Regions from separate parts of the Psychrobacter sp. TWR1-1-1 genome, predicted to be linked through region 4. Evidence: predicted binding sites of a transcription regulator. Region 4 holds the regulator's gene; each other region holds the start of a gene.

Region 1 (8,296 bases), on a different contig from region 4:
ATAAAAAACGCGCTATTTAATATAGCGCGTTTTTTTGGATGTAAAACTTACGATGAACTATTTTTTCAGCCCTCATCACCGTTTGAGTCTACAAAATCCGTGGCTGACTTGACGGCAGGTTTAGTGGCAGACAGGGTGCTGACTTGGCGCGCCGCCATACGGTCATTGGCTTCTTGCACGGCTTTTTCGACCAGCGCATAGTCGGAATGACGCACATCTTGCCCACTAATATAGTTAATCACCAGTTCTGCAATATTTTGTGCATGATCGCCTACTCGCTCAAGCGCGCGCAATACCCACATAATATTGATGACTTTTGAAACGTGCCGTGAATCTTCCATAATATAGGTCATTAAAGCACGGATGGCGGACTGATACTCATCATTGACCATGCTATCGTTACGCATGACCTCAAACGCTTGCTCAGCATTTGATTGGCTAAATGCCTCTAGTGCATTGTGTAGCATGAGACGCACTTGATTGCTTAGGTGTTGAACTTCTGCATAGCCATACGACAGTTTACCTTGTGCCGCAATTTTTTTGGCCATTTGAGCAATTTTGACGGCTTCATCACCGATGCGTTCTAGATCAACCACGCCTTTACTGATGGACATGACCAAGCGTAAATCGCTGGCGGCGGGCTGGCGTTTGGCGACTAGTAGCAAGATATGCTCATCCAACTCGACTTCCATTCGATTGATATCAAAGTCCATATCAATCACCTCTTGCGCCAGTGTCTCATTTTTATCGATAAGCGCATGGATCGCTTTCGCCACTTGGTTGGCCGCGCTATCACCCATGTATAGAAATAGACGGATAGCTTCATCAAGGTCTTGGTCAAAACTTTTGGAGATATGCTTATCGCTTTGCATAAGAGGTATTCCCTAAAATCCATATTTTGGTAGCGCGGTGTGGCTGTTGAGTCGAACAGATTGGCTCACGATATCTTATTGAACGTATCGAGCACGTCGTCCTTGCTCAGACCGCGATGTTAGCCATAACGACCCGTAATATAATCTTCCGTCGCGGTTTGGGCAGGCTTGGTAAATATCTGGTCGGTCTCGCCCATCTCAATCATATCGCCTAAGTACATATAGACGGTGTAATCTGACACCCGTGCGGCCTGTTGCATGTTATGCGTAACGATGGCAATGGTGTAATCCTGTTTTAAGTCTTCAATCAAATCTTCGATCGCACCTGTCGAGATAGGATCTAACGCTGACGTTGGCTCATCAAGCAATAACACTTCAGGCTTGGTCGCGACGCTACGTGCGATACACAAGCGTTGCTGCTGACCACCTGATAACGAAAGCCCTGACGCTTTTAGCTTGTCTTTCACTTCTGGCCATAATGCGGATTTTTTGAGTGCCCACTCTACTCGATTGTCCAGCTCAGCCTTGCTCAACTTTTCATAAAGGCGTACCCCAAAGGCGACATTGTCATAGATTGACATCGGGAATGGGGTTGGTTTCTGAAAGACCATGCCAACTTGGGCGCGCAGCAAATTGACATCGACGTCTTTGCCCAAGATATTGTTGCCATCAAGATTAATATTGCCTTCTGCCCGCATCCCTGGATATAAGTCATACATCCGATTAAAGGTACGCAACAGCGTCGATTTGCCGCAACCTGAAGGACCAATGAAAGCAGTGACTTTTTTATCAGGAATATCGATATTAATATTTTTTAGCGCCTGAAAGTCACCATAATAAAAATTCAGATCCCGAATTTGCATTTTTGCTGTAGGCATGTTTTTGGGAATATCATGAAGCGTTTGTTTGGTTAGGCTGGCAATATCTGGCTGCTCCATTTGTGCTGCCGTCGACATCGGTCTGTTTAATAAACTGTCTGTTGTTGGATTAAATTTATCTGCCGCATTGAATTTATCGACAGGCTTTTTTGTACGGATTTTGCTCATGACGTCATTCATAATGTGTTCCAACCCAGCTCAATGAATATAAATGGAAGTAAATGCTCGAGGTAATCTAGGACAAGCCTTAATTTACCATCAGCCTTTATTTAGCCTGACCTCTACTACCGATGAATCTCGCCAAAATATTTAATACCAAGACAGAGGTCGTGATTAGCAACGCTGCCGCCCACGCTAAGGTATGCCAGTTATCATAAGGACTCATCGCAAACTGGTAGATGGTATTGGGCAAGTTGGCAATAGGCTGACCCATATCGGTACTGAAATACTGGTTGTTAAGCGCCGTAAATAGCAACGGTGCTGTCTCACCGGTGATTCGAGCAAATGCCAGTAACACCCCAGTGGTCAGTCCTGCTCTAGCTGCCTTAATCGTTACTTGAGTCACCATTTTCCACTTGGGTGTGCCAAGTGCGTAAGCCGCTTCACGAATGCTATTAGGAACCAGATTGAGCATATTCTCAGTGGTACGTACGACCACAGGAATAACGATTAATGCTAATGCTAACGCGCCTGCCCAACCAGAGAAACTTTGACCTTTTACCATCAATGCATAAATAAAGAGACCAATTACAATCGAGGGTGCCGATAACAAAATATCATTTAAGAAACGCGTTACCTTGCCAAGCATACTGCCCTGAGCGAACTCGGATAAATAAATACCGGTCATAAGACCAATAGGCGCACCGATAAACAATCCTGAAAACGCGAGCATTACTGAACCGACAATGGCGTTACGCAGCCCGCCCGCACTCATCGGTGGCGGTGTGTCAGCAGTAAAAATAGGCAGCTGCACAATACCTTGAAAGCCTTCCACGAAAAGCGTCAACAAAATCCAAAACAACCAAAATAGTCCAAAAACCATCGCCGACATGGCAAAGCCTAAACCTAACTTGTTGGTCAAACGGCGCTTGTTATAAAGGCTTTGATTGTAGCGGCTAGCACTGTTTGGCTGAGTCGGTAGTGGTGCATTGATCGCATTGTTAGCAGCCATACTATTTATTTCCCATATCTTTTATCAATATCTATCAATGTTTATTGATGTCCAATAAATCCGTAAAAGACCTATCGAGATTGCCAAACGACTACCGATTGCCTGCCTTGTGATCCATGCGCATGAGCATGAGTTTTGCTAGAGATAGCACAATGAAGGTGATGACAAATAAGATTAAGCCTAAATGTAATAAGGAAGCCAAATGTAGCTCACTCGACGCTTCGGCAAACTCGTTGGCTAAAGCTGAGGTAATGGTGACACCAGAGGTAAATAAACTCGGACTGATGTTAAAGGCATTACCAATCAAGAAAGTCACTGCCATCGTCTCACCCAATGCCCGACCCAGTCCTAAGATCACGCCACCAACCACGCCAGCTTTGGTATACGGCAAAATGATCTTGAACATAACTTCCCACGTCGTCGCACCCATGCCATAGGCCGACTCTTTGAGCAGGTCTGGCACGACCGAAAAAACATCGCGCATGGTAGCGGCGATAAATGGAATAATCATGATGGCCAGTACAAGGGATGCCGTAAACATGCCCAATCCCATTGGCGCGCCCGTAAACAACTTGCCGATGATAGGTAGTGGGCCAATGTGCTCAATGAACCATGGCTGAATGTGATCACCGAAGAAAGGCGCAAAGACAAACAAACCCCACATACCGTAAATGATAGAAGGGATACCCGCTAATAACTCAATGGCAATACCAAGTGGTTTTTTGAGGAAGGTTGGGCACATCTCGGTCAAAAATATGGCAATGCCAAAACTGATTGGTACTGCAATCAAAATCGCGATAAAGGATGTCACCAACGTACCATAGATAGGTGCTAGCGCCCCGTACTCATTGGCGACCGTATCCCAATTATTACTGGTATAAAATCCAAGACCAAATGTTTGAATGCTCGGCCATGCTCCGATGATCAAGGAGACTAAAATGCCGCCCAACGATAAGAGTACTAATATGGCAAAAGCCTTGGTGGCATTCACAAACAATAAGTCATAGCGCTTTTGTTTAGCCAGTTGGGACCTTAAATCATTCATAAGTGTCTCAGCATTAAATAGAATCAAGTCAAAATAGTAGAAGCATTCATTCGGTTTTATCACAACAAACTTGTCATCAAATTTGCTGTGATAAAACCTCTCAAATAACTACCGGAGAATAGTTATTCGAGAGGATAACTCGAAAGGGACTAGTAAGGCACTGACAAGGTATTAAAGAATATTTAGCAGAAACAGGTTACTGAGCAGGCTTATAAACAGGCTGTCCATCACTGCCTTTTACCTCGTTCCATTTTTCCTTGAATAAGGCCACTGCCGTATCAGAAAATGGGACATAGTCTAGCGCCATGGCGCTGTCATCACCTTGGCTATAAGCCCAATCAAAGAAGTTCAACACGCCAGCTACTTGCTGAGGATTCTCTGGTTGCTTATGTACCAAGATAAAGGTCGCAGCAGCGATCGGCCATGCTTGCTCAGTCTCAGAGTTGGTGATGACTTTATAAAAGCCTGCTTGCTGTGACCAGTCGATATCACCTGCCGCAGCAAATGTCTCAGCAGATGGCTGAACGACGTTGCCAGCAGCGTTTTTCAATGCAGTATGTGACATGTTGTTTTGCTTAGCGTAAGCATATTCCACATAACCGATAGAGTTTTTCATACGATTTACATAGCTTGATACGCCTTCGTTACCTTTACCGCCAGCACCAGTCGCAGACGTTGGCCATTTGACTGTTTTATCAACACCAACTGTGTCTTTCCAGTCTGGCGAGACTTTGGCTAGATAATCCGTAAAGTTAAACGTTGTGCCAGAACCATCTGAGCGGAATACCGTCGTAATAGCGGCATCAGGCAAAGTCAAATCTGGGTTCATGGCTTTAATGGCTGGGTCGTTCCAGTTACTAATCTTACCCAAATAGATGTCTGCCAACATTGCACCGTCTAATTTCAACGCGCCCGGCTCAACACCATCGATGTTGACGATTGGCACGACGCCACCGATAACCGTCGGAAACTGAATCAAGCCTGCTGCGTCTAGCTCTTCAGGCGTCATCGGCGCGTCAGATGCCCCAAAATCGACTGTTTTTGATTCGATTTGTTTGATACCACCAGAAGAGCCAATCGACTGGTAATTGACTTGACCACCGGTAGCAGCGTTATAGTCGTAAGACCATTTGGCATAGATAGGCTGCGGAAACGATGCCCCTGCACCCGTGATATTCATGGCGATATTCTCAGCAGATTTAAAACCTGTTGTAGAAGCAGACGTTGTCTGAGTGGTTGCTTCAGTGGTGGTGACAGCGCTACTGCTATCCGCAGCTGGCTCTGTCGTTTCAGTCGATTTATTACATGCCGTAAGCACTAATGTACAACTAACGGCCACTGCTAATAACGAATAACGCATGTAGGACTCCTAAAGTTTAACAACGATACAAAAAAGCATTGTTTGTGACATGCGTGCTATCTTGCCAAATCTTTATGACAGTTTAATGACAACCTCTGCAATCTTTCATTCGCTTTACATAATATTTAGATAAGCTATCTACAGCTCAGTAACATCAAGTGATTTCAATCACTAGTACTCTAGAGTCGTTCTCATAAAAACATCGAACCTCAAACTCAACGCCTGATATTTTCATCTAAATATCATTAGCCCTCATTGCAGAACTTTGTTAGTATTGAGGTGATTTACAACACTGACAGACTCGGGGTGCGGTGTATTATGGACTTACTTTATAAGCTTGCTTTATTAAAATAGTCGCCTTTATACATTCGCTGAGAGATCACCCGCCGAACCTGATGCGGTTAGTACCGACGCAGGGAAGTCTTAAGCACTTTGTTATTTATGACAAAGGACGCGTAGAAATACCTTTTTATCATCATTACTGTCTTAATATGCGTTTTGCATGTCCAGATAGTGAGGATCGATACAAAGCTGCGTCCAATATTTGATGAGTATTATCTGCGACGATACGCTTTGGTCGCACCTGTATACTCATGAGATAAACTTGTCTAGATTACAGATGCTACCCCCGCAGCTACTGGCGGTGTTGCTTTTATTCAAAAACCAACACGCTAGGACAGCATATGACAACTTTATTAGCCACTTCTCCTTCTCAAAAACCTTCTAAGACAGACGCGTTAAAGACCCCTGCTCACCGCAGTACCAATGATGCGCGCTTTGAAGAAGACGCGCGCGACTTACATCGTATTTTACCTGCTTCTCGTAAAGTTTATATCGAAGGCTCTAGATCCGATATTCAAGTACCCATGCGTGAAATCACCCTTGATCCTACCCCTGTGCAAGGCGTTTCTGAGAACGAATGGGAACAGAACCCACCCTTTTATGTGTATGACACCTCTGGCGTTTATACCGATCCCAACGTTGAGATTGATTTGACGAAAGGCTTACCAAAGCTGCGTGAAGGTTGGATTGCTGAGCGCGGTGATACCGAGCAATTAAGCGGACTGTCTAGCTCTTACGGAATGGCACGCGCCCGCGATATCAGCACTGCCAATCTACGATTTGCTCATATCGACAAACCTCGCCGCGCCAAAGATGTCGATGGCAAAGCTGGCAACGTCACGCAGATGTACTATGCACGCCGCGGCATCATCACCCCAGAAATGGAATATATCGCCATTCGCGAAACGCAAAAGCAGCATGAGCTGACCGATATGCGTCAGCACGATGGTGAGAACTTTGGCGCCAATACGCCCACTGTTATTACCCCTGAGTTTGTGCGGAGTGAAGTGGCTGCAGGTCGCGCCATTATCCCAAATAACATCAATCACCCTGAATCTGAACCGATGATTATCGGGCGTAATTTTTTGGTGAAAATTAATGCCAATATTGGTAACTCAGCGCTAGGTTCTTCTATTGATGAAGAGGTCTCAAAAATGACGTGGGCCACGCGTTGGGGCGCGGATAATATTATGGATTTATCCACGGGTAATCACATTCATGAAACCCGAGAATGGTTAATCCGTAACTCTCCAGTGCCTATTGGTACAGTACCCATTTATCAAGCGCTAGAAAAAGTCGATGGCGTGGCAGAAGATTTAACGTGGGAAATCTTTCGTGATACGCTGATTGAGCAAGCTGAACAAGGCGTCGATTACTTCACCATTCACGCTGGTGTACTTTTGCGCTATGTGCCGCTAACTGCTGGACGCTTGACCGGTATCGTCTCGCGTGGCGGCTCCATCATGGCTCAGTGGTGCATGTTTCATAATAAAGAGAGCTTTTTATATACCCATTTTGAAGATATCTGCGAGATTATGAAGCAGTATGATGTGGCATTTAGTTTAGGCGATGGCTTGCGTCCGGGTTGCTTGCAAGATGCCAATGACGAGGCACAATTTGGTGAGCTGCGTACCCTTGGCGAGCTGACCCAAGTGGCATGGAAGCATGACGTACAGGTCATGATTGAAGGTCCCGGTCACGTAGCAATGAACCGTATTAAAGAAAATATGGACTTGCAATTAGAGGTTTGTGCCGACGCGCCTTTTTATACTTTAGGACCCTTAACCACCGATATCGCACCCGGTTACGACCATATTACCAGTGCGATTGGTGCGGCGATGATTGGCTGGTTTGGTACTGCTATGCTCTGCTATGTGACGCCAAAAGAGCATTTAGGTCTGCCTAATAAAAAAGATGTTAAAGACGGTATCATCACCTATAAAATCGCTGCTCATGCCGCCGACCTTGCCAAAGGACATCCGGGCGCACAAGCTCGCGATAATGCGTTATCTAAAGCCCGTTTTGAATTCCGCTGGGACGATCAGTTCAATCTGGCGCTCGACCCAGATACCGCCCGTGAGTTCCATGATGAAACCTTGCCTAAAGACGCGCATAAGACGGCGCACTTTTGCTCGATGTGTGGACCTAAGTTTTGCTCAATGAAAATCACTCAAAACGTGCGGGATTATGCGGCAGGGCTAGATAAAGATGCCGCTAATAAAAAATCAACTCCGAAATCGGATGATTCAACCAATGTAGGTCATGTTATTAAAGAGGTGTAGTGCTTTACTTACTGAAAACTGGCTAACTTAAAAAGCTTGAATCCATTCACTGGGTTCAAGCTTTTTTTGTACCTACTTGTGAGGGTTGTAAAAAAACCCGTTTCAAATAAGAATCGCATAACTTCATAATGATTAAATAAACAAGCAAAGTCAGTGGATAGCCAAAGATAATAATAAAAATAGTATAACCATGATACCTGCTGGCATGCTCGCCCAGTAACCAATCTATAAGACAAATCTTATAGAAAACTATCATCAATACGATAAATGGAACTATCAGAATCCCTAACCATGTGACCATCCATGCTCTTTTAAGGCTTTTCTTCCGGCTCCAATACATAAGTCC
Region 2 (8,296 bases), on a different contig from region 4:
AATGAAACCACTGACACTGTCTAACGGACGCATCGCGATAAATCCAGCATTAATAAATTCATATAAGGGTTGATAGTTGTAACGGTAGGCGGTGCCTTTAGCCAAGGCAAAGGCTTTTTGCAACATAAAAGAGTTTATATATTTATCGGTACGATAGCACACCTCTTTTAAATGACCGATTTGGATACGTCTGGTGTCGGCTTCATTGACCGCACGATAGGCGTTCAGCATGTTGTCTTCGTTAACGGCTAAATCTTGAGCCAATAGCCATTCTGCTAAATGTAAATCCAGCTCTATCGCTAAGATAGCGGCTTGTATCGCCATGCTGCCGGTTTCTAAAGCCGCTGCTGGCGCAAAACGCTCGACTTTTTGTGCCTTGGGTACAATGCGTTCTAACTGTTTGGCCAACAATTTAAACTCATCGCCGCCATACAATTGTGTCAAAAAATAATCTGCCATCAACTGATTTTGAGGTTGCTCAAACAAGTCTTTGTGAGTGTTTTGAATACGATCTCGTTGCCAAGCTTGCACCTCGCTAAGTTTATCGTTTAATGCCAAATCTTCATGATAAGGCAGTGCCCAAAAACGGTTCAAATGTTGTTGTAAATCGGCTAAAGAGGCCATGGTTAGTAAACCTGCATAAAAGTAAAGAGAGTTAAAAGGTTGCGAATAAAAAGCTCAGGATAAACCATGTTTTATACTTTTGGTTTTTGTATTTATAGAGCGTGATTACAGCATGTGTCTGAGATTGTGTTCACCTTAAAAGAAAATAAAGCAGAATACAAATGTCAAACTGTTACATAGCAGCGTTATTTACCGAATTGCTGCAATGCTATGATGACGCTAATATGCTTTCAATCATAGGATGATGACAGTTATGAGCAAAAATAATAAGACGGCTGAACCCACCGCACCACAAGCGCTAAGTGCACAATTTAGTGAGAAAATTGTCTGTGAGCGCTTAACTCCCAATCCCCTGAGCCAGTTTTCTATGGACAAAGATGCACTGAGATTGGCACTGGTCACGGCCCAATATGCTCTACGAGCAACGCGGCAACAGACGCCACCAACCCTCAATAAACCAACAGGGTTATTGGTATTGGTCAATGGTATGGAGCAGGCAGGCAAGGGCACTGCTGTCAAGCAATTGCGACAATGGGTAGATCCTCGACTACTTAAAGTTGAGGCAACCGTTGGTGATTGTCCCTTAGCGTATCAGCCGATTTGGCAAGCACATACCAAGGCATTACCCCGTCATGGCGATGTGATGGTTTATTTTGGCAACTGGTATGCTGACTTGCTTTATAACGTCATGCGTATGGCAACGTCAGACAACGACAAGACGTTGCCGATTGCGCAATGGCAAGCCTATTTACAGCAGCAGCTTATTAAGCTACAAGCATTCGAACAAGACCTAGCTGCCAATCAAACCCGACTGCTTAAATGCTGGTTCCATGTCGATATCGAAACGTTGCAAGCGCGACTGAATGACGATGAAGCCGATCCGCAGTTTTTATACCAAATTGACTGGAATAGTAAAAAAGTTATCGAAACCTTTAATCAAGTGGCTACCGTTCTGCTACGCCAGCAAGATGATTGGATCATCATTGATGGTGATGACAAATCAGATGCGGCTGACCATTTTTGCCATGAAGTGCTACAAGCGATGCAAACCGCGCTAATAAGTAGTAAAATCAATAAAGTACAAACCTCTGATAAATCAAAGGCTAAGAAGCAAGCTCAGCAAGCACTCAAATCAGCAAAGTTTGAACCTGTAAAAATTCCTAAATGTTTAAAAGATATCGATGAGGCAGAGATTGACAAGTCGGACTACCGTGATGCGTTGGTAGAAAAACAAGTTCGCCTTGCACAGTTGCTGCGTGCGCGCAAAGGGCGTCATATCGTTTTTGCCTTTGAAGGAATGGACGCTGCTGGCAAAGGTGGCGCGATTAAAAGATTGGTTGCGCCTCTCGACCCACGCGAGTATCAAATTTATAATATCAGTGCGCCAATGCTGTATGAGCTGCAACATCCCTATCTATGGCGTTTTTGGACCAAACTTCCGAACGAGCAAACCGACCGTATTAGCCGTATTGCCATTTTTGATCGGACTTGGTATGGGCGCGTTTTGGTTGAGCGCATTGAGGGTTTTGCCACGGATGAAGAATGGCAGCGTGCTTACGATGAAATCAATCGCTTTGAGGCGGATTTAGCCGCGGCGGGGACAATCGTTATCAAATACTGGTTGGCTATCGATAAAAAAGAACAGCTTAAACGTTTTGAGGCACGTCAAAAGACACCGCACAAGCAGTTTAAGCTGACGGATGATGACTGGCGTAACCGTGATAAATGGTCGGATTATGTGCAGTCTGCGGCGGATATGCTGGCACGTACCGATACAGAGCACGCACCGTGGTGCGTCATCGCGACCAATGAGAAGCGTCAAGCACGTTTGGATGTTTTAGATCATGCGATTAAGCAACTATCAGCGGTGTGTGGCAGCTGATATGCGATTGGTCATTCAATTAGGTAGCTGGTTACAAAGCGCCATAATTATATATTTAACGTTAAATAAATTCAGGGAAAGAGAGTATAATGCTGCGTTACAGCAGGATGTTTTCTAACACATATGCTGGCAGTTACAAATCTTGCAATATCATCATGCATTATGCGCTTATATTTAATATAATAGGCGCGTAATAGCTCCTGCTGTGCACGAAACTCACTGAGTGAGTAGAGTGTTTTTACCCTTTGACACAGACATTTTAATCACTCTGGTTAATAAATTTGGCAAAGGTTCTTACAATAGCAGTTATTAGAACCAAAATTATTACTACGACATATCTAAGCCGCAAGCTGCTGTAATCAGACGATTTGGCAATATTCCTTGCGGCTTTGTGACATATTGAGTGATGTGTTTTACCTTATTTACTGCCTTTACGTAAAATAAAATACGAGTAAATAAAAGATAAGCGTTAGGGTAGAGCACCAAGATAGCAGTAAGAAAAACCGTTTTTAGCAAGCATATTGCGCGTTTCATATACGTTATATTAATGTCAGAAGTTATCACGAGCATTATTAATAGCCGCGCAATGTCATCAACCGCCTATAATTTCAATCAGCTTACGCAGGACGTATCAACGTATGGGTATTAGCAACAGTTCTACAGAGCCAGCCAAATCAGTCGGTTCTATGAGAATAAATCTATTTTTTGCCATTTTACTGATTGCGATGACCGCCTACTTTTTGTGGTGGGGTCTAGATTACACGATGCGTCAACAGACGACGCTATTTATTGTGGCCACTGCTTTTGGTGTCTTTATGGCATTCAATATTGGTGGTAACGATGTCGCCAACTCCTTTGGTACCTCAGTAGGTGCAGGGACGTTGACTATCCCGCAGGCACTGGGTATCGCAGCGATATTTGAAGTATCCGGAGCCGTACTGGCAGGTGGTGAAGTCACCGATACCATTCGAAGCGGCATTGTCGATTTAGATGGCCTTTCGGTAACGCCCAACCAATTCATTTATGTCATGCTGTCAGCGCTCATCGCTGCCGCATTTTGGCTGTTATTTGCCACTAAAAAAGGTCTGCCCGTTTCGACCACGCACGCCATTATTGGCGGCGTTGTTGGTAGCTCTGTTGTATTAGGTATCACGTTAGGTGGTACTGAAATGGCATTATCAACGGTGAATTGGAGTACGATTGGCACCATCGCGATTTCTTGGGTATTATCACCGCTATTGGGCGGCGTTTTGTCCTATGTATTATATGGACAGATTAAGAAAAACATCATTGAATATAATGATAGAACAGAGGCGCACATTGCGACTTTGAAAGGCGACAAAAAAACCTTAAAACAAAACCACAAAGAATTTTTGGACGGTTTAACAGAATCAGAACAGCTGGCCTATACGTCAGCGATGTTACGTGATCAAGAAATCTATAAAGATGATGATTGCGATGTTGAAGATTTAGAGACTGACTACTATAAACAGCTTTATGAAATTGAAAATGAACGCAGCAACCTTGATACGCTAAAAGCGTTGAAGCAATGGGTTCCTATCATTGCGGCAGCAGGCGGCGCGGTCATGGCCTCTTTGGTCATCTTTAAGGGTCTAAAGAATGTCAATAATGGCATGACGACGCTGCAAGGCTTTTTAATCATGGGTATGATCGCGGCGCTGGTGTGGCTTGCGACCTTTATCTATACCAAGAGTATCCGCGGTAAACATAAAGAGGATTTGACCAAAGCGACGTTTATTATGTTTAGCTGGATGCAAGTCTTTACCGCCTCTGCTTTTGCCTTTAGCCACGGCTCAAACGATATTGCCAATGCAGTCGGTCCTTTTGCCGCTATTATGGATGTTATCCGTACCAATAGCATTGCGACTGAAGCCGCTGTACCACCTGCGGTTATGCTGACTTTTGGTGTTGCGCTTATCGTTGGTCTTTGGTTCATTGGTAAAGAAGTTATTCAAACGGTTGGTACCAACTTGGCAAAAATGCATCCCGCTTCTGGTTTTTCAGCTGAATTGGCTGCGGCTGCAGTGGTAATGGGCGCGTCAACCATGGGTCTGCCCGTATCAAGCACGCATACCTTGGTCGGTGCAGTACTGGGTATCGGTATCGTCAATAGAGACACCAATTGGGCGTTGATGAAACCTATCGGTTTGGCATGGATCATTACTCTTCCTGCAGCAGCGGCAATGTCTGCAATCAGTTATATTATTTTGGTCAATATTTTTTAACACGTACGCTTATTAAGGTTTTTGCTTAAATCTTATTTAACCTTATTTATAAGCACGTTTCAAATAAAAAACGCTTATCAGCATCATGCCGATAAGCGTTTTTTTTATGTCAAGTTAAGGTCTATTCGGTACCAAATTGTTTGCGTTTTTTGGCAAAGAAGCGATCTAAGCGGTCCATGGCATCTTCTAAATCATGTAGGTTTGGCAAAAATACCAAGCGGAAATGATCGGGCTTATCCCAGTTAAAGCCTGTTCCTTGCACCATTAATACATTTTCTTCAACAAGCAAATCCATCATAAATGCCATATCATCTTCGATAGGGTAAATATCAGGATCCATCTTTGGAAAGCAATAAAACGCGCCTTGTGGCATGGTACAAGAGATACCTTTGATCGCATTAAGTCGTGACACGGCCATTTCACGCTGCTTATATAAGCGCCCACGCTCTGACGTGAGCTCTTTCATGCTTTGATAGCCACCCATCGCCGTTTGGATGGCATATTGACCTTGGACGTTGGAACACAAGCGCATAGACGCTAACATGTCCAAGCCTTCGATAAAGTCAGTGGCATGGTGCTTTTTGCCAGACACCATCATCCAACCTGCGCGGAATCCCGCGATACGATGCGATTTAGATAAGCCGTTGTATGAGAGCACCAGCACATCATCAGTCAAGGTGCTCATTGGGGTGTGTACCATATCATCATAAAGAATACGATCATAAATTTCATCGGCCATGATGATTAAATCATGCGCTTTAGCGACCTCAATAATTTGTTTCAGCAATTCATCACTATAAAGTGAACCCGTTGGATTATTAGGGTTAATCACCACGATACCTTTGGTTTTAGAGGTGATTTTAGATTTAATATCTTCGATATCAGGATGCCAATTATCGTCTTCATTACAGCGATAATGTACCGCTGTGCCGCCAGCTAGGTTCGCCGCTGCCGTCCAAAGCGGGTAGTCTGGCATTGGGATAAGCACTTCGTCACCATCATTCATTAAAGCCTGCATGGTCATTACAATCAGCTCAGAAACTCCGTTGCCCAAATAGACGTCACGGACATCAACTGCCGATAGCAACCCCTTTGATTGATAGTACTGTAGGACAGCTTTACGCGCTGAAAAAATCCCTTGCGAGTCGGAATAACCGGTCGCGTCTGGTAGGTTCATCGCCACATCGCGCAAAATCTCATGCGGGGCTTCTAGACCAAAGGGGGCTGGGTTACCGACGTTCAGCTTTAATATACGTTTGCCTTCGGCTTCCATCTTATTGGCTGTTTGTAGTAGCGGACCGCGAATGTCATAGCAAACATTTTGTAATTTATCCGATTTTTTTATTGTGTTCATAGTGTGACCACTCATAGGGTTATTTTGTGAGTTTGTATCTATAGTAGGAGTTGTAGTTGTTTGATTGGCTTGGGAGTCATGTATCTCGTCAGTTTGAGCAGATGACGTATTTTGACTATTCTTATTATGAGAATGAGCGCTCTTACTCACCTCTTTATTATTACTGTCGTTTTTTAGTTCACCGCGTAACAGATAGCCTTCGCTGCAGCCTAAAATGTGTGCGAGCGTTGGCAGCCTAGATGACACAATGCCATTGGTGCCACGCTCCCAATTTGAGATAGCCCCGCGACTGACTTTTGCGCCTGCTGCGGTCATGGCTTGCGCTAATTGTTCAGCAGTCAGCCCTTTATCACGACGTAGCTGTACCAGTCTTTCGGCTTGTGAGCCTTTATTCTTGTCATCAGCCATAGTCATTCAAGCCTTTATTCAGTAGTTGGTAATCGAGAGAAGGAAAGCAGGCATTTGTTTTAATTAAGCCTTAATGCAAGATATTATTGCATTATCAGTATCAATGCAAGCTGTTTTTAAGGGTAGTGTATTTGCCAATGCAAGAATAACTTGCATTGGCAGTATTATCGCTGCCTCATTGCTGCTCTACTAGGCCGTGTCCTTATTTTAAAAATGGTAATAAAACTGAGATAAATTGTCGTTAAACAAGGAAAGTAGTGCAAATAATATCGAGATATTGATAAGCTATTTGACGATGTTTGGCAAAATTTAGCCATTTTTAGCCCATTTAGAAGATAATCGATTGAATTGAGGACACGCCCTAGATATCAAACTTCTTTCAGAAAGTTATTGTCATGGCTACATCTGTATTCATTGATATGTTAAGAAAATTTGCTGTATTTTATTTATCATAGCTTTTTCAATACCTTACGCTATCACTTGTTTATGATGGTTTTCTTGTAATGTATGCCTTGAATATTGAGTGGATAAACAATAGATAAGACCCATCGTTTTTATAAAAATATGGCGATAAAGTGTTAGTTAATAGCAGATAAAAGCTAATGCTAATGGATGAGATAATACATACCTAAATTAAGGATACATTATGCAAGACAATCAACTTAGCCAAGAAGAGATCAGCCAATTAACAGAAGCTGATTGGAAAGAGCGTTTGAGTGCTGATGAATATCACGTGATGCGTGAAAAGGGTACAGAACGCCCATTTACGGGCGTCTATAACGATGCGACTGATGACGGTATTTATCGCTGCAAAGGCTGCGGTGCGAGCTTATTTGACTCAAGCAATAAATTTGATGCCAGCTGTGGTTGGCCAAGTTTTGACCAAGGAGTTGATAACAGCGCTATCGAGGAGCATGTGGATAATTCGCTGGGCATGACGCGGACAGAAGTGACCTGTAGTAACTGCGGCGCACATTTAGGCCATGTCTTCCCTGACGGCCCAAGCGAGACGACAGGGATGCGCTATTGCATCAATTCTGTGTCTATTGATTTAGATAAATCTGAAAAGTAATTGGTAAAATAAATTGCTTAGAGTATTTTAGAATCATGGCAGGGCAGCGCGAGATGCTGCCTTGCCAGTGATTAGCATTATGAATATTTTCACTGTTATTGAAAAATGAGCACGGTTTAAAAGACTATCAAAATAATAACTTAATCGATTTAAGGACAAATGATGAGCACGATTTACGATTTTACTGCTGAGCACATGGACGGAACTGTACAAGCCTTTGCTGATTATCAAGGTAAGGTATTATTAATCGTCAATACCGCCAGCAAATGTGGGTTTACGCCGCAATTTGAAGGTTTAGAAGCAATATATCAGCAATATAAAGATCAAGGATTGGTCGTTATTGGTTTCCCTTGTAATCAATTTGGCGGGCAAGATCCAGGCAGTAATGAGGAGATTGGCGCATTTTGTCAAAAGAACTATGGTGTCAGTTTTCCAATGATGGCGAAGGTTGATGTCAATGGCAAAGACGCTCATCCTATTTTTGATTGGCTTAAAGAGCAAAAGGGTGGCGTATTAACAGACGGTATCAAATGGAATTTCACTAAGTTTTTAATTGGTAAAGATGGACAGGTCATTGACCGCTATGCGCCCACCACCAAACCAGAAGCCATAAAAATGGATATCGAACAAGCATTAGCCAGTAAATAGGGTCATGCTTGAAAATTCATTGGTTTTTTATAAAAATATAAATCCAATGAAAACATAGGCTT
Region 3 (8,296 bases), on a different contig from region 4:
CCCTGCCAATCCTGTCGCCATCCCTGCTCGTGCCAATGTTGTGATTTGTTCACGGCGTCCACCCGCACTATCGCTACGGCCGCCTGGCTGCTGTAAACTATGCGTCACATCAAAAAATACAGGGATATCCATCTGCTTCATGGTATCAAAACCAAGCATATCAACGACCAAATTATTGTAACCAAAGGCACTGCCGCGCTCACAAAGGATCAACTTATCGTTGCCGCCCTCAAGGCATTTGTTAACGATATGACGCATCTCATGCGGCGCTAAAAACTGTGCTTTTTTGATGTTAATAATCGCATCTGTCTTAGCCATCGCGTGTACTAAATCTGTCTGACGCGATAAGAATGCAGGTAATTGAATAATATCTGCGACTTCAGCGACGGGTGCCGCTTGATAAGGTTCGTGGACATCCGTGATAATAGGGACTTGATATTTTTCTTTAATTTGACCCAGCCAATCAAGACCCTGCTCTAATCCAGGACCTCGATATGAGTGCAGGCTTGAACGGTTGGCTTTATCAAAACTGGCTTTGAAGACATAGCCAATCCCCAAACGCTGACATATTTCGACATATTGCTCTGCAATCTCAAATGCCAATTCCTTTGATTCTAAGACATTCATACCACCAAATAACACAAATGGTTGGTCGTTACCGATATTAAGAGTATTGCCATTTGGCGTAGTAAGTTTGATATGTGATTGCGCCGTTGATAAATATTCCATGAAGTCGTTGCCCTCTTTATTGTTATTAATATTTCTCTCCCATATTGTAACCGATAGACTCAGTAAAAAAAGGGGTTAAGCGTAATTGCTGACCAACCATTAAAAAAATTGTCATGTTTATTGCTTAAAAACAATCTCATTCATAACCACAGTCATAAAATTAAACGCAAAAAAAAGACCAATCCGAAGATCAGTCTTTTTTATACATGTAAGTTTTTATACGTTAACGATTATTTGCTTTCGTTATAGTTCTTGGCCGCTTTTACAAAGCTGTTGAACAGTGGATGACCACCACGTGGCGAGCTGGTAAATTCAGGATGGAACTGTACGGCGACAAACCAAGGATGATCAGCAATCTCGACCGATTCTACTAGATGCTGTTTGGCAGAATAACCAGATATGGTCATGCCTGCTTGCTCTAATGGCTCGATATAGCGATTGTTCATCTCATAACGATGGCGATGACGTTCAGTGATATTTTTAGCGCCATAAATTTGGCTAAGCTTGCTGCCAGCAACCAGTTCGGCTTGCTGCGCGCCTAGACGCATGGTGCCGCCAAGGTCCGAGTCATCACTACGAATCTGTAATTCGCCGCGCTCATCTAACCACTCAGTGATGAGACCAATGATAGGCTCTGCCGTTTTGCGATCAAACTCAGAAGAGTTGGCATCGATTTTGAGTACATTACGCGCGTACTCAATCACTGCTAGCTGCATACCAAGGCAAATACCTAAATATGGCACGTTGTTTTCACGAGCATAAGTGATGGCTTTTATCTTACCATTGGTACCACGCTCACCAAAACCACCCGGTACTAGGATGGCATCGGCATTGTGTAGCTGCGTCAATAAACTGTCATCGTCTTCTAGACGCTCAGCATCGACATAGTCAATTTTGACATCGGCTTTATGAGTGATACCAGCATGCAGCAGTGCTTCGTTGATCGATTTATAAGCATCAGGCAACTCGACGTATTTACCAACCATCGCTACCGTAAGACTCATTTCAGGATTAAGCTGAGCTTCAACTACTTTATCCCAATCACTTAAATCTGCTTCTGGTACATCTAAACCAAAACGCTCACAGATCAAATCATCAAGATCCTGCTCATGAAGCGTGCGTGGAATCTGATAAATACTTTGCGCATCTTCACACATAATAACCGCACGCTCTTCCACATTGGTGAACAGCGCTATTTTGCGACGGTTGTCTTGCGAGATGTGGTGATCAGAGCGGCAAATCAATATATCAGGCTGCAAACCGATAGAACGTAGCTCTTTTACTGAATGCTGCGTTGGTTTGGTTTTGGTTTCGCCTGCACTAGCAATGTAAGGAACTAGCGTCAAATGCATCAGCATAGCTCTATTACGACCAAGCTCCACTTGCATTTGGCGGACGGCTTCCATAAATGGTAACGATTCGATGTCACCAACGGTACCGCCAATCTCAATAATAGCGATATCATAACCTTCACCACTGGCTAAGATTTTACTCTTAATTTCATCAGTGATATGTGGAATAACTTGTACTGTACCACCAAGATATTCACCACGGCGCTCTTTATTCAAGACGTTTTGATAGATACGACCACTAGTAAAGTTATTGCTCTTACTCATTTTTGAATGGCGTAAGAAGCGCTCATAGTAACCCAAATCTAAATCAGTCTCTGCACCATCTTCAGTGACGAATACTTCGCCATGCTGGAATGGGCTCATCGTACCTGGATCGACGTTGATGTACGGATCCATCTTGGTCATCGTGACGGTCACGCCACGGGCTTCTAAGACCGCTGCAAGAGAGGCTGCGGTGATACCTTTTCCTAGTGAGGACACTACCCCACCGGTCACAAATATAAACTTGGTCATAGTACTCTGTCGGTAATTGGTAAAGAAGGATTTTACTAAAAATACGTCAAAAAATATAGGGCAAAAGCACAAACTCTTTGAAACATTCAATCTTTAGTACTTAGCTATTATAACGCACTACCCACTCAAAAAGGATATAACAAAAAAAACTCACCCCGAAGGATGAGTTTTTATAATCAGATTCTAATGCTTAGATTAGAATAAGTATTCTAGACCACCACCGATAGCTAATACGTCAGCATCAGCATTGCCAATATCAGCTGAGTTATTACCAGCATAAGCGTGCACAATCATATTGTCTTGATAGAAGTATTTACCACCAACAACGATTTGATCTGAGTCAAAGTTGTTAATGCCATCCAAGTTATCAGTTTTATTATACTGAACATATACAGTTGCTGGGCGAGCAAAGTTAGATAGGCCTAAAGCACCACTAACTACTAGACCTTTTTCTTTCTTAGTAGAATAATCATAGTCAAAATCAGCTACTTGATACAAAGCACCTAGAGTCACAGGAGCTGCCATGTATTTACCTAAATCTACAGTCGCTGTACCACGGATGATATCACCAGCAATATTTTGGTCTTTGTCGTAAGCAACACCAGCAGTGAAGCCAGTACCTTGGTCAAACATTAATGCAGCACCAAAGCCACTATCGCGATCTTTGCTTGATTCAACAAAGCTTTCGTCAGCACTGTACATTACAGAAAGCTGTAATGGAAGACCGTTATACTTTGGAGCCATCCAAATAACTGAGCTATTGATACGTCTACTATCAGCCATATTTAGGCCACCATAGTTTTCGTCTTCTTCAAGCTTATTACCACCTAAGTTATCCCAATAACCATCGTTTACAACAACGTTGTTAATCTTGTCTAAAGTAGATTGGTTTTTACCAGCACGGAACTCACCAAACTGCTTGTTTACAACACCAAGATACGTATCACGATTGCTGAAACCATCGCTATCGCCATCGACACGTGTGCCATACTCTAACTGATAGATAACATCAGTGTTAGCAGTCATGGCTTCAGAGCCTCTTAGACCGATACGTGAAGAATTTGAGTTAATCTGTACTGAATCAGAATCTCTGTCTGCATTATCGGCACCATTTGGGTAGTCAATTTCAGCATTGACATAATCGGCAGTTACGAATGCTTTACCGTAGATAGTTGGAGCTGCATTGGCTGCAGATACAGATAAGGCAGCAACTGCTGTAGCTAAAAGTAGTTTTTTCATGGGGTATCTCCACTTTACAATTTTAGTAATAAGCTAGCTATGATTAGCTGGTGCTCATAATGGTATCGTCACAAATCCTCAAAGATATAATGTGTAACTGGCTACCGAGATTAGTCAGAAACAAGTGTGGCGAAGTTCTATTACAGTAAGATGAAAAAAACAATGACTTACATAACTGGGATTAAAAAGTAACTGCCATGTAATCTTAGGTCTTTATCGCTCCGTTGCGTAACATCCGTTACCAAACTCATACTTCGAATACAAGCATAACAACTTTGACATAATTTGCAACATTTTTTTTAGATTTTTAAACCCAGTATTTGTTGAATGCCATATCTACTATAGAATGTAGGTCATTGTAAAAAAATCCCTATCCGCTCAAATAGATAAAGATACTATTGATTAATATAATTACCAAGAACTTGAAACTAGCTTAATGAATACCCTTTCATTAACAAAAATAAAGCCCTACTTGTTCATTAACAAATAGGGCTAATAAGAATTAATAAATGTGATTTATGACATATTGATAGTCACAATTGAGATCGGAAAATTGCTACAAGAACAGTAAAAAAGGTGTTTTCACTGCTCTTGTTTCCAGACTATAACCTTAGTCAATGGCTATTACAGACTCCTTATTAAATATAGAAACCAAGAAGAAGCTTAGTCAATCATATAAGTCTCATAATGTAATATCAAGCATGCCATATTTTAATGTTAACCTACGCAATATTAGCAGCCTGCTTTTAGATCAAGACGTGCCTGATGCAATAATGGCTCAGTATAACCACTCGGCTGCTCACGACCTTTAAACACTAAGTCACAGGCCGCTTTAAAGGCATAAGAGTGGTCAAAGCTATCTGCCATCGTCTGATAGTCGCTATCGCCTGCATTTTGCTCATCCACCACTTTTGCCATACGCTTCATCGTATCCATCACTTGCTGCTCGCTCACGACATCGTGATGCAACCAGTTGGCAATATGTTGACTTGAAATACGTAAAGTCGCACGGTCTTCCATCAGACCCACATCATTGATATCCGGTACTTTAGAACAACCAACGCCTTGATTTACCCAACGCACAACATATCCTAAGATGCCCTGAGCATTGTTGTCTAGCTCTTGCTGCTTCTCTTCGTCTGTCCAACTGGTGTTTTTTGCTAAGGGGATGGTCAAAATGTCGTCTAAACTGGCACGTTCACGTGATTTTAGGCTGTCTTGAACATCAGCAACACTTACTTGATGATAGTGCATACTGTGCAAGGTTGCTCCTGTCGGTGATGGTACCCATGCAGTACTAGCACCAGACTTAGGATGGGCAGCTTTGGTGTCCATCATCTCTTTCATCTCATCAGGCTTCGCCCACATGCCTTTACCAATCTGAGCAACACCCTGTAGACCAGTCTCTAAACCGATATCAACGTTCCACTGCTCGTAGGCTGGCTGCCATGCTTGTGACTTCATCTCACCCTTAGGTACAAATGGGCCTGCATTCATGCTGGTATGCATCTCATCACCAGTACGATCTAAGAAACCTGTGTTAATGAAAATGACACGCTCTTTCGCTTGGCGGATGGCTTCTTTTAAGTTGACCGTCATACGGCGCTCTTCATCCATGATACCGATTTTGATGGTATTACGCTCTAAGCCTAATAAATCTTCTACTGCATTGAATAAATCGTTGGCCATTTTGACTTCTTCAGGGCCATGCATTTTTGGCTTCACGATATACATTGAACCTTTACGTGAATTCGATAGCTCATTTTTACCTTTAAGGTCATTGAGCGTTAATAGTGGCGTAATCAGACCATCCATCAAGCCTTCAAATATTTGTTCTTGACCATCACCCAAGTCGACCAATATTGCAGGGTTTTGCATGAGGTGACCGACGTTACGAATCAGCAATAATGAACGACCTGGCAGGATAAGCTTGCCACCATCTGGGGTGGTGTATTCACGATCTGGATTTTGCTGACGTGTGCGGGTTTTGCCACCTTTTTCAAATGTTTCTTGCAAGTCACCATTCATGAGACCAAGCCAATTGCGATACACTTCCACTTTTTCTTCTGCATCAACAGCAGCGATTGAGTCTTCACAATCTTGGATCGCCGTAATGGCTGACTCTAGTAGCACATCTTTGATATGAGCAGGATCGTCTTTACCGACTGGATGATTGGCATCTATTTGAATTTCTGCATGCAAGCCGTTGTTTTTTAATAAAATACCCGTTGGGTTTGCGGCATCACCGACGAAACCAACGAATTTTTCTGAATCTTTTAGCTCAGTACTGCTATCACCTTGGACAATCTCAAGCTTACCATCGACCACTTTAAAGCCGGTCGCGTCGTTATATGAACCTGACGCCAATGCAAAGTTTTCATCTAGGAATTGTTTGGCATAAGCAACGACAGCAGCGCCACGAGTTGGATTGTAACCACCTTTTGCTTCTTGACCATTTTCGTCACTGATAACGTCAGTACCATATAAAGCATCATACAGGCTACCCCAACGAGCGTTGGTTGCGTTCAATGCGTAGCGCGCATTACGTACTGGTACGACCAGCTGCGGGCCTGCAATATGCGCAATCTCATCATCGACATTTTCTGTGCTAACTTTAAAATCATCGCCTTCTGGCAACAGATAGCCAATCTCTTGTAAGAATGCTTTGTAAGCAGGATAATCAATGTTGCCGTCTTTAGCAGGATGCTGCAGGTGCCATTGGTCAATCTGCGCTTGAATCTTGTCACGAGTTGCAAGCAATGCTTTATTGCGCGGCGTAAACTCTTTAATGACCTTTTCAAAACCTGACCAATAACTGTCTGAATCAACACCGACTTTCGGCAGCACTTCGTTTTCAATAAAGTCATACAATTGCTGGTCGATGGCAAGAATGCCTTTTTGAATACGATTGGCGTTAGAAGACTGGCTCATGTTGTTATCCTTATCTGTTCGTGAGGGGTGTAAATACGAAGTTGCTACCGCAATGATTACACATTGTCGGCCTTAGGCATCTATTCCAAATTTAGATGAAATACTAAGTAAACCTACTGATATATCATACAAGCTTGTCGTGAATAGTGACTCAACTATTTATGCTATGCTATTAACCTATGTTTTTTGCCGCATTAGCCATTAGCATAGTCAAAGCATTTGATTATGGTGTCAACCTCGCTTAATGTACTTAGTGTACAATTTGAGCTCGGTTGCCTTGTACCCACTTTAAACGGTTCAACTGCATAATATTGGCAATCATCACCACTGCAACAATACAATATGGCTACACATCAATAGTAAGACAAAATAGCGCTTAAGCAAAATATCATCCTACTATCAAACAAAGAAATAAACAAGAAAACATCATTCATTAAATAAATACTGGGGTTGTATAAGAATGATAACCTATATGACATAAGCGCTAAGAGGTTTTATCAGCACTTATTGATTAGTGCCTCATCCAGTAAAGATAAACTATCAGTAATCATTACCTCACAGATTTAAGCTTAAGCGTTATCTATTTAATATTTGAAAAAGACATTTTAAGCGTTCGATTATGGCAAAGACTATGAATAAAGAAGATATGACAATCAAGAACAGTAATGACAAGGTCATGAACGACAGCAGTATAGAAGAACATCTTATAGTGAAAGACGATATCGAAGAGGACGATGTCGATATCGCAAAGCTACGCACCCCGATCAAGGTTGACCTATCTGCTGTTTATAATTTTTTGGGTGCGCGCACGACGCAAGCTTGGGTTGATGCGGCTATTGCGAATGTACCGCTGATCATTCAAGATCATGCCAATTGCGAAAAAAAGGCCGCTGGCACCGCCATGAACCTCATATTCCGCTATGAGTTTTCTTATGATTTGCAGCGTAAATTGGCGCAATTGATACGTGAGGAAATGCTTCATTATGAGCAGGTCTTAGGTATCATGAATGACCGTAGTCAGGCGTGGAAATATCTTAGTGCCGGACGTTATGCCAAAGGTATGTTAAAACACAAACGTACTTATGAGCCAGCAGCGATGGTTGATGTATTGATAATCGGTGCATTTATCGAAGCGCGCTCTTGTGAACGTTTTGCCGCGCTTGCTGAAGTCATCGACGACGAGCGTTTGGCAAAGTATTATCACTACTTACTGAAGTCAGAGAGTCGTCACTTTGAGGATTATTTAGCCTTGGCTCAATCACTATCTGAGGACAGTATTGATGAGCGCGTCGCGTTTTTCAAAGAAGTAGAAGCCGAATTGATCTCTAGCCCAGATCATGAGCTACGTTTTCATAGCGGCACCCCTGCTTAAATCCACGCGATTAGACATCGTTTTATACAGTAAAAAAGTGAAGTAACTGACCGAGTTCCATGCTCCAATCCGTTACTTTACTTTTTGCTCTTCTATTTAAATTTTGTTATCTCAAAATGAATGGTTATTTATCATCTTTCATTAATGTGCTGTCGTATTG
Region 4 (8,296 bases):
TACTTTGCTAAACGCCATGGAGCAGTCAGATACTGAAATTGGGCTTGCGACGATGTGTATCGGTCTTGGTCAAGGTATCGCGACTATTATTGAGCGTGTTTAAGTTTCAGCTAAGCTAATATTTGTTGATTAATATGTTTTAATATCTTGTAAGATGAGCGCCTCTAACTTAATGTTGGAGGCGCTTTTTTGTGCCTACAGTAAAATAATATAAGTAATTATGCTAAACCCCAGCATACCATTATTGGTTGAGTAAAAAAGGCTATCAAAATTAGAGTTTGGTTTACTATAAATGAATGGTGATAGGGCATGGATAATAATAAGCAAAGCCAGTATAGGTATAAAGATAAAAATAGAAGCAGAAACAAAAAAAGAGTAAGCAAAAGGGATAAAAAGAAGCGAACACAAAACCTAAGCGCTAAAGAATCGATCATAATAAAACTAAAGCAAGTATTCTTGCCATATTTAGGTCTTAGTGTCCTGACCATTCTGCTTTTTGGGGCTTTACGCTGGTTGCTTGATATTTATCTAGATATTCTACCTTTAAAGGAAGGCTATTGGGATTTTGGTATTCCTTTTCTGTTATCTGTTTTAGTCGTTAGTATTTGGATGTGGCCGAGGTATGAGCTTTTAACCTTAAAGTGGGTTAAGCGCAGTAGTTCAGGCTACTTTTTTATAACGATGGTTCTAGCATTAGTGATACCGCTCGTTCTCAGCCAAAACTATTTATCCAAAGCGGCTTACGAGGTCATTGAAGTAAATAGCTTGAATGATATTCGTCATTATCCAAAGCAAAAGTATTTCAGAGTAAATGATTTTGAGCCACTCAAATTAGAGAGCGTTTCTTATATAGAAACACAAGTAGTCAGTGGACGATATTTTGACTCAACATTGCATATTGATTATTACATTGCGACGCCATTTATAGCCGCTGATAATATTTGGCTAGGTTCTAGCTACCACACGAAATACGATAATCGCGCAGACCAAAGTATTAAAGACAGTCAATACTCAGCGTTTATTAACGACTCGCACCATAAGTACGAAGCCAACGACCTCTCTACTATCAGCTACTTTAAGAAACTTAAATCATCAAATAGCAGAAATGCTTACTTACACACGATTTCTACGGCTAATAGGCAATCTAATTTGCCACCCTTGATATTGAAGCCAGAAACAGGATTACTTGCTGATAGCTTAGATCGTGATTTTGTTTGGGGATTTGGTTCGTTTTTTATTGGTATGGTGCTGTGCTTGTTGCTCGTTCTCGCAGCAGAGTTTGATAGTCAAGAAAAGAAAAGTACGCAAAAACATATACAAAAGCGAAAACATATACAAAAACAAAAGCCCGTAAAAAAACGAGCACCAGTAAGTGATGTATCAAAGAGCCTAGTAGTTTGGTTTAAAAATAATAAAGAACGACCTGCAACGTTGGTGTTAATACTGACCTGTATAGGTACATTTATACTAACCGTATTCATGGGTATGGATATCATTGACCCTTTATCTAGACAGGTAAATAGTGTAGGTGGGTTGACGATGGACGCGCTGCAAGCTGGTCAATATTGGCGGGTGGTCACAGCACTTTTTGTACATGCAGGAATTATGCATTTAGTAATGAGTCTGGGCATGCTGTTTGCTACAGGTTATATTTTGGAAAAAGTATTGGGTCCTATACGTTTTGCGATTGCGTTTTTTATATGTGGTATTTTCGCTAATGTTTTAGGGGTACTATATTTTGATATGGATATGGCAGGTGTTTGGGGTGCTACATTTGGCTTGTTTGGTATCGCGATACCGTTGGTGGCCTTTAAGGTTTTTAATAAAAAATATCGAGAGCTATTCGGCGGTACTATCGCTGCGATATTAATCATTACTTTAACCAGCATGTTCTTTGCATTTATAAACACGCTCATTTATATGGTGTATTATCTTTTAACCTTATGTTTTGGCGTTGCTTTCGGTGTGGGCATGGTCATGACTCAAAAACAGTCTTTATTACGTAATGCTAGGCGTCATAATATATAGTTATTGGCTATTCATAATCAAAAACCTACGCTAAGCAGTATTAATCAAACGTGATGAATTGTTATTAATCATTATTAGAGACTATCTCCATTGACGCACTCAGCAAACTATGACTAAATGAGCATAAGGCTAATAAAGACAATATCAATGATAAAACTAACATAGCCTTTAACAATAAAGTCAGCCGTACAAGGAGTGTGCCATGTCTACTATGATTACCGATCGTACCTATCGAATCGCTCGCGAAAATACCCAAGCGATGATAATCGATGTTCAAGAACGCTTAACGCCGCATATTTATGACCATGAAAATATCGTCAAAAAGACAGTCACTTTGATCAAAGGTCTACAAGCCCTTAACATCCCAATTATGCTCAACGAGCAGTACAAAAAAGGTTTGGGCGATACGCTACCTGAGATACGTGAAGTATTAGAAGGTGATAATGCCAAAAGCTTTGAAAAAGTTACCTTTAGCGCTTGTGATAATAATGACTCATGGCATTATCTAGCACAGCAAAATCGCAGTATTGTCCTATTATTTGGTGTCGAAGCCCATGTTTGCGTCATGCAAACGGCGCTGGATTTATTGGATAATGGGATGCAGCCAGTTATTATTGGCGATGCCGTTGGGTCGCGCTTTCCTTATGACAAAAAGCAAGCCATTCGCCGTATTCGACGCGCTGGCGGCGTGATTACGACAGTAGAATCCATTCTGTTTGAATTATGCCGCAGTAGCCAAGACCCTGCTTTTAAGACTATTAGCAATTTGATTAAGTAGTGGATGCAATAAAGGGTTGAGAATGAATGACAAACTCTTAGCGTTATTGTTGTTTCAATTATTGTAAATTATTTTCGTGAAAACAGCGTTTGATAAGACAGGCGCTGTATTGCATTTAACCAGAGAGAAATATGTCCTCAAACATACCTATAACATTGACCGATCCAACGCGCGACGCAAATATTAAGATAGATGACGTCACGCATTTTTTATTAGAGCTTGATGCCCTAAAACGTGTCAATCGGCGCAGCTATGTGACGGGGACGACTCGCTTGGAAAACTCTGCTGAGCACTCATGGCATTTAGCAATGGCATGCTGGTCAATCGCTGAATTGTTTGAGTTGGACGTCAATCATGAAAAATTGCTTAAGATGGCATTGGTGCATGATTTGGGTGAGATTGATGCGGGCGATACTTTTTTATATGCTGATACCCGTCGTGATGCGCACCTCGAAGAACGTGAGGGTATTGCTCGATTACAACGCGAGCGTGGTAACGGGATTGTTGATTTAAGTGAGATCTGGGAAGAGCAGGAGACAGGTAATAGCAAAGAGGCTGATCTACTTAGAGTGGTTGATCGTTTGTTGCCATTTTTGCTTAATTTAAATACTGAGGGCAAAACGTGGGTTGAGCTTGGTGTTACACGCTCGCAAGTGGCTGGCGCGCATGGATTTATCAAAGACAGCTTTCCTCCCATCCATGATTGGTTATCACAAAACATTGAATACGCGACCCAGCAAGGGTGGTTGGTTGATAAGTAAATTGATAGCGTCACCTTGTTACTGACTCGCAATGTTTGACGCTGTTTAAAACCTTTATATTGAATAGTGTCAATAATAATAGAGAGGTTCCATGCACTTATTTAAGAACTATAAAACATGGTGCAAATCGCTAGCCTTTGTCAGCATGCTGGGACTAGCGCAAATGGCGCAAGCGCTTGCTCCTATCAGTGATGGCGATAAATTGGCGCACGATGCTAAAAAACAGATCGGTGTCACGGTGAGTTATGATCCTACTTACCGTAAGCTGGACTTTCCGCGTGGTGATGTACCAATAGAGACTGGTGTCTGTACCGATGTGATTGTCCGTGCTTATCGTTTGCAAAATGTGGATTTGCAGCAGTTGGTCAACCATGATATGAAAGGAAATTGGTCCGCCTATCCAAAGACTTGGGGCTTAAAGTCAACGGACAAAAATATCGATCATCGACGCGTGCCCAATCTTGAAACGTTTTTTGCGCGTCATGGACAGACGTTATCTACGACTGATAAAAGCAGTTTTCAAGCGGGAGACGTTGTGTCATGGCGGCTGCAAAAGAGTAACTTGCCGCATATCGGTATCGTCTCAGATAAAGTAGCTGCTGATGGTACGCCGCTGATTATTCATAATATCGGAAGTGGTACGCAGGAGGAAAACATCCTATTTGCTTATCCTATCCATAAGCACTTTCGATATTGATAAAGGCTTTTAGACAAGGTAGCCTAAAGTAGTAAAAACAAGCAATACAAAATCGAAGTAGTACAAACTAACAGCCATTAAAAAGCCCAGTCAAACGTCATTATCTACGTTTAACTGGGCTTTTCAGTATTATGAGTTTCTTACAAATTAAGCTTTCTGAGCTTTTGCTTCACCCAATAACTGTCCCATTTTTACCACGCTATTGGCTTTCATGCTGTCCTGCCAATCTGCTTTTGCGCCTTTTGGTAGAATGACAATTGCGGTTGAGCCTAAATAAAAACGACCCAACTCATCGCCTTTTTCAAAGCTCATATTGTGCTCAGCTTCTTGAATATCATCAGTGCGGGAAATTTTACCAGTTGCCACCGTTTCGATACCAGCGACAATCATCGCCCCAACCATCACCACCGCCGCTTTGCCATATGCTGTATCAAACAGACAAACCAAGCGTTCATTACGCGCAAATAAGTCCGGCACGTTCGCCGCCGTAGTATTGTTGACCGAAAACAGCGTGCCCGGTACATAACGGGTTTTGGTTAGAGTACCGGCGAAGGGCATATGTACACGGTGATAGTTACTGGGCGCAAGATAAACCGTCGCAAAACTGCCATCCGCAAAATAGCGGCCATCTTCGCTGTCAGCAAGCAGTTGACCAACGTCATAATAGCGACCTTTTGCTTGGAGCAATTTATGGTCGTCAATTTGACCCAACTGCGAGATAATACCATCGGCAGGACTGACAATACCATGAGGCGTCATGTCGATAGGGCGCGCGTCTTCTTTTAGCTCACGAGTAAAAAAATCATTAAAGCTCTCATAGGCGTTGAGACTTTGGCGCTCATACTCGTCCAAGCTGACGTTGTAGGCTTTAGCAAAGCTACGGATAAACGTGCGTTTAACATAAGGATGGCGGCTAGCGGCTAGACGCCCAGCAACTTTACTCAGTTGCTGCTGCGGGACAAGCTGTTGTAAAGTAGTGAATACATTCATAATGAGGCTACCAAAATAGGGTGTGATGTAATAATTAATAAGCAAGAGAATGGCCGTATTTTATCATGGACGGCGTATTATTGTATGGGCATAATTGGTAAGGAATCTATAAATGAAAGCACTTATACAGCGCGTACGCCATGCTAGTGTCACCGTCGATGCGCAGTGTGTTGGTACGATTGAGCAAGGCATATTGGCTTATATTGGTTTAGGGCCTGATGACGACATAACAAGCGCACAGCGAATGGTGGATAAAATCCTCACCTATCGTATTTTTGACAATGATGATGATCCTGCCAAGTACGGCAAACTGGATAAAAATGTCCAGCAAGTTGGTGGCGGACTGTTATTGGTATCACAGTTTACGCTAATGGCAAAAACAGACAAGGGTCGTCGCCCTGACTTTGGTGGTGCGATGGCACCTGATGCGGCGCAAGTATTGTTTGCGCAATTGGTCGTCTATGCCAACACGCAACATCCAAACGTGGCAACTGGTCAGTTTGGTGCCAATATGCAAGTGTCGAGCGTCAATGACGGGCCATTGAATTTCTTGTTAGAAGTGAATTGAGTAAACTAAGCATTAGCCGTCACGAGACCTATGAACCGCTTAAAAGTTGAATGTCATTAAACTGTCATAATTACCCCGTTTAATAGGGAGCAGCAGGCGAGCATTTATCGCCTTTTTTGTCAGCTAAATGTTGTCCTCTAACACTGAGAATGCCGTATGTATAATGAGCAAATTTTGATTGTTGAAGATGAACCTGCGATTCGTGAAATGATCGTCATGACACTAGAGATGGCGGGATTTGATAGTCTGCAGGCAGCGGATGTATCTGAGGCGCACCAACAAGTGGTCGATCACCGTCCTGCGCTGATTTTGCTAGATTGGATGCTGCCCGGTGATAAAAGTGGCATTGATTTTTGTCGATTGCTCAAAAACGATGAGCTACTCGCTGAGATACCAGTCATTATGTTGACGGCTAAAAGTGAAGAGGACAGCAAGGTGCATGGCCTTGATGCTGGTGCTGATGATTATATGACCAAGCCTTTTTCGACACGAGAGTTGATATCCAGAATCAAAGCAGTATTGCGGCGTAGTAACGCGCTCAGTAGCGATAAACCTATCGAAATCGGCAATCTGAGCCTTGATCCCAAAAGTCAGCGGGTGACAGCGGCTGGTAAAGTGGTTGATGTCGGGCCTACGGAATATCGATTATTGGCATTTTTTATGAGTCATCCAGAGCGTGCCTATACGCGGACGCAGCTGCTAGACCAAGTATGGGGCGGTAATGTATATATCGAAGATAGAACCATTGATGTGCATATCAAACGTTTGCGGACATTATTACGACCGCATCAATGTGATACGTTGATACAGACAGTACGCGGGACAGGCTATCGATTTTCTAGCTTTATTGAACCAATTTAACAGACGGTTTTTATTCGCTATAAAAGCAGTATGTCAATCGTAGCACAGTGAAAAACGGCGAATAGTGATAAGGATGATGGATGAACACCCTAATATCGGCTCAAGGCGACCAACAAAATAAATCACTGCTAGCAACTCAGCAGAATACAACGGATCAACTCAAAAAAATTAGAAGCGCACTACGCGCATTGCGTGATGCGGTGGTTTTGCTCAATGACGATGATGGGCTTGAATGGTGGAATCAGGCCGCCGAAGATTTAATGTTGTTACAGTTGTCAGATAAAGGTAAGTGCATTTTTGACTTTATTAGTGCGCCTGAATTTCGTCAGTATTATCAGGCGACGACCAACCCTAACGATGGTGCTCAGGATGGTGTACACATTGTCTCGTGGCGCGCGCCCAAGCGTTATCTAAAGTGTGAGCTCACGCCTTTTGGCGATGAGAAGCTGCTCATTATTTATGATGTGACGCGCTTGCATCATTTGGAGGAGATGCGCCGCGATTTTGTGGCGAATGTCTCGCATGAGTTACGCACACCGTTGACCGTCATGATGGGCTATCTAGAAAATTTTTCGGATCAGCCAGATATGCCGCCGCATTGGAAGCGCGGGTTTGAGCTGATGAGCCAACAGACTGCGCGTATGAATAGAATTGTGAATGACTTATTGCTGTTATCTCGCATCGAAATCGAAGAAACCCATGAGCTCAGCTATATTGATATGACCAAGCTGCTGACCCATGTTTATGATGATGCGCAAGCGTACAATCAAGAATATGGGCATACCATTCACTTGCAGATAGACACTTATGACGGACTGTATGGCTCAGAGATGTATCTAAATAGCGCGCTTTCTAATCTGGTGATTAATGCCATCAAATACACGCCCAAGGGCGGTAATATCGCCATTAGCTGGACAAAAACGTCAGAAGGTTGCCGATTTGCCGTCGAAGACAACGGTATTGGTATTGCACCTGAGCATATCGCACGGTTGACGGAGCGTTTTTATCGTATTGATAAAGGTCGTAGTCGGGCGACTGGCGGCACAGGGCTAGGTTTGGCAATCGTTAAACACGTTTTATATCAGCATGAGGCTAACTTACAAATTGAATCAGTAGAAGGGGTAGGCTCGACGTTCAGTATGGTATTTCCAGCTGCCCACATTAGATCAGCTGCGGTACCCTAATCTTTTTGTAAAAGTGGATAGGGGTTCACTGCACTGCCGCTGATATAAATACCGTAATGTACATGTGGCGGCGTACCTTTTGCATTGCCACTGTCGCCGACGTAGCCGATGATATCGCCGGCATTAACCCAGTCGTTTGGACTAATATCTGCATAATCTTCTAAATGCGCATAATAATGCCCTGCGCCGCCTGGTCCAACCACCACCACCACACGACCGCCTAACGTATTTTCACCAACTTTGCTGACGATGCCTTGTGTCGTGGCTCGTATTGGTGTGCCTCGTGCGGCAAAGATATCGATACCTTCATGACTGCGACCTTGACTGCGTGCAGCGCCCCATGTATCTGTTAGATGTTGCTCTGGAAGTGGACTGGGTAAGCTGTTTTCCGTCGGTAGTTCCTGCTGTAATAAACTGAGCTGTTGCCAT

The links. The regulator PhoB, encoded in region 4, activates phosphate uptake and scavenging genes when phosphate is short. The targets are predictions, from matches to a motif close to TGTCATNAANCTGTCATAA.
Region 1: a site for PhoB is predicted at 5,399-5,417, ahead of pstS (phosphate ABC transporter substrate-binding protein PstS). Genes of this name have one in related genera too.
Region 2: a site for PhoB is predicted at 3,094-3,112, ahead of ACP69U_RS11850 (inorganic phosphate transporter). Genes of this name have one in related genera too.
Region 3: a site for PhoB is predicted at 3,971-3,989, ahead of ACP69U_RS08815 (porin). Genes of this name have one in related genera too.

The regions. Positions count from the first base shown of each region.
Region 1 is NZ_JAFCTE010000003.1:143,232-151,527, forward strand. It holds gene phoU (phosphate signaling complex protein PhoU) at 66-872, opposite strand; gene pstB (phosphate ABC transporter ATP-binding protein PstB) at 992-1,918, opposite strand; gene pstA (phosphate ABC transporter permease PstA) at 2,016-2,921, opposite strand; gene pstC (phosphate ABC transporter permease subunit PstC) at 3,013-3,966, opposite strand; gene pstS (phosphate ABC transporter substrate-binding protein PstS) at 4,163-5,326, opposite strand; TPP riboswitch at 5,619-5,762, shown strand; gene thiC (phosphomethylpyrimidine synthase ThiC) at 6,010-7,950, shown strand; gene ACP69U_RS04400 (hypothetical protein) at 8,006-8,296, opposite strand, start outside.
Region 2 is NZ_JAFCTE010000014.1:32,553-40,848, forward strand. It holds gene ACP69U_RS11840 (FFLEELY motif protein) at 1-624, opposite strand, end outside; gene ACP69U_RS11845 (ATPase) at 878-2,506, shown strand; gene ACP69U_RS11850 (inorganic phosphate transporter) at 3,145-4,752, shown strand; gene ACP69U_RS11855 (aminotransferase class I/II-fold pyridoxal phosphate-dependent enzyme) at 4,874-6,514, opposite strand; gene msrB (peptide-methionine (R)-S-oxide reductase MsrB) at 7,161-7,586, shown strand; gene ACP69U_RS11865 (glutathione peroxidase) at 7,749-8,234, shown strand.
Region 3 is NZ_JAFCTE010000007.1:110,684-118,979, reverse strand. It holds gene kdsA (3-deoxy-8-phosphooctulonate synthase) at 1-729, opposite strand, end outside; gene ACP69U_RS08820 (CTP synthase) at 960-2,594, opposite strand; gene ACP69U_RS08815 (porin) at 2,790-3,833, opposite strand; gene ACP69U_RS08810 (malate synthase G) at 4,566-6,764, opposite strand; gene ACP69U_RS08805 (tRNA-(ms[2]io[6]A)-hydroxylase) at 7,441-8,136, shown strand; gene ACP69U_RS08800 (hypothetical protein) at 8,261-8,296, opposite strand, start outside.
Region 4 is NZ_JAFCTE010000005.1:194,480-202,775, reverse strand. It holds gene fadA (acetyl-CoA C-acyltransferase FadA) at 1-103, shown strand, start outside; gene ACP69U_RS07210 (rhomboid family intramembrane serine protease) at 310-2,028, shown strand; gene ACP69U_RS07205 (isochorismatase family protein) at 2,231-2,806, shown strand; gene ACP69U_RS07200 (HD domain-containing protein) at 2,938-3,567, shown strand; gene ACP69U_RS07195 (DUF1287 domain-containing protein) at 3,659-4,264, shown strand; gene asd (archaetidylserine decarboxylase) at 4,412-5,254, opposite strand; gene dtd (D-aminoacyl-tRNA deacylase) at 5,367-5,822, shown strand; gene phoB (phosphate regulon transcriptional regulator PhoB) at 5,979-6,683, shown strand; gene phoR (phosphate regulon sensor histidine kinase PhoR) at 6,764-7,867, shown strand; gene ACP69U_RS07170 (M23 family metallopeptidase) at 7,864-8,296, opposite strand, start outside.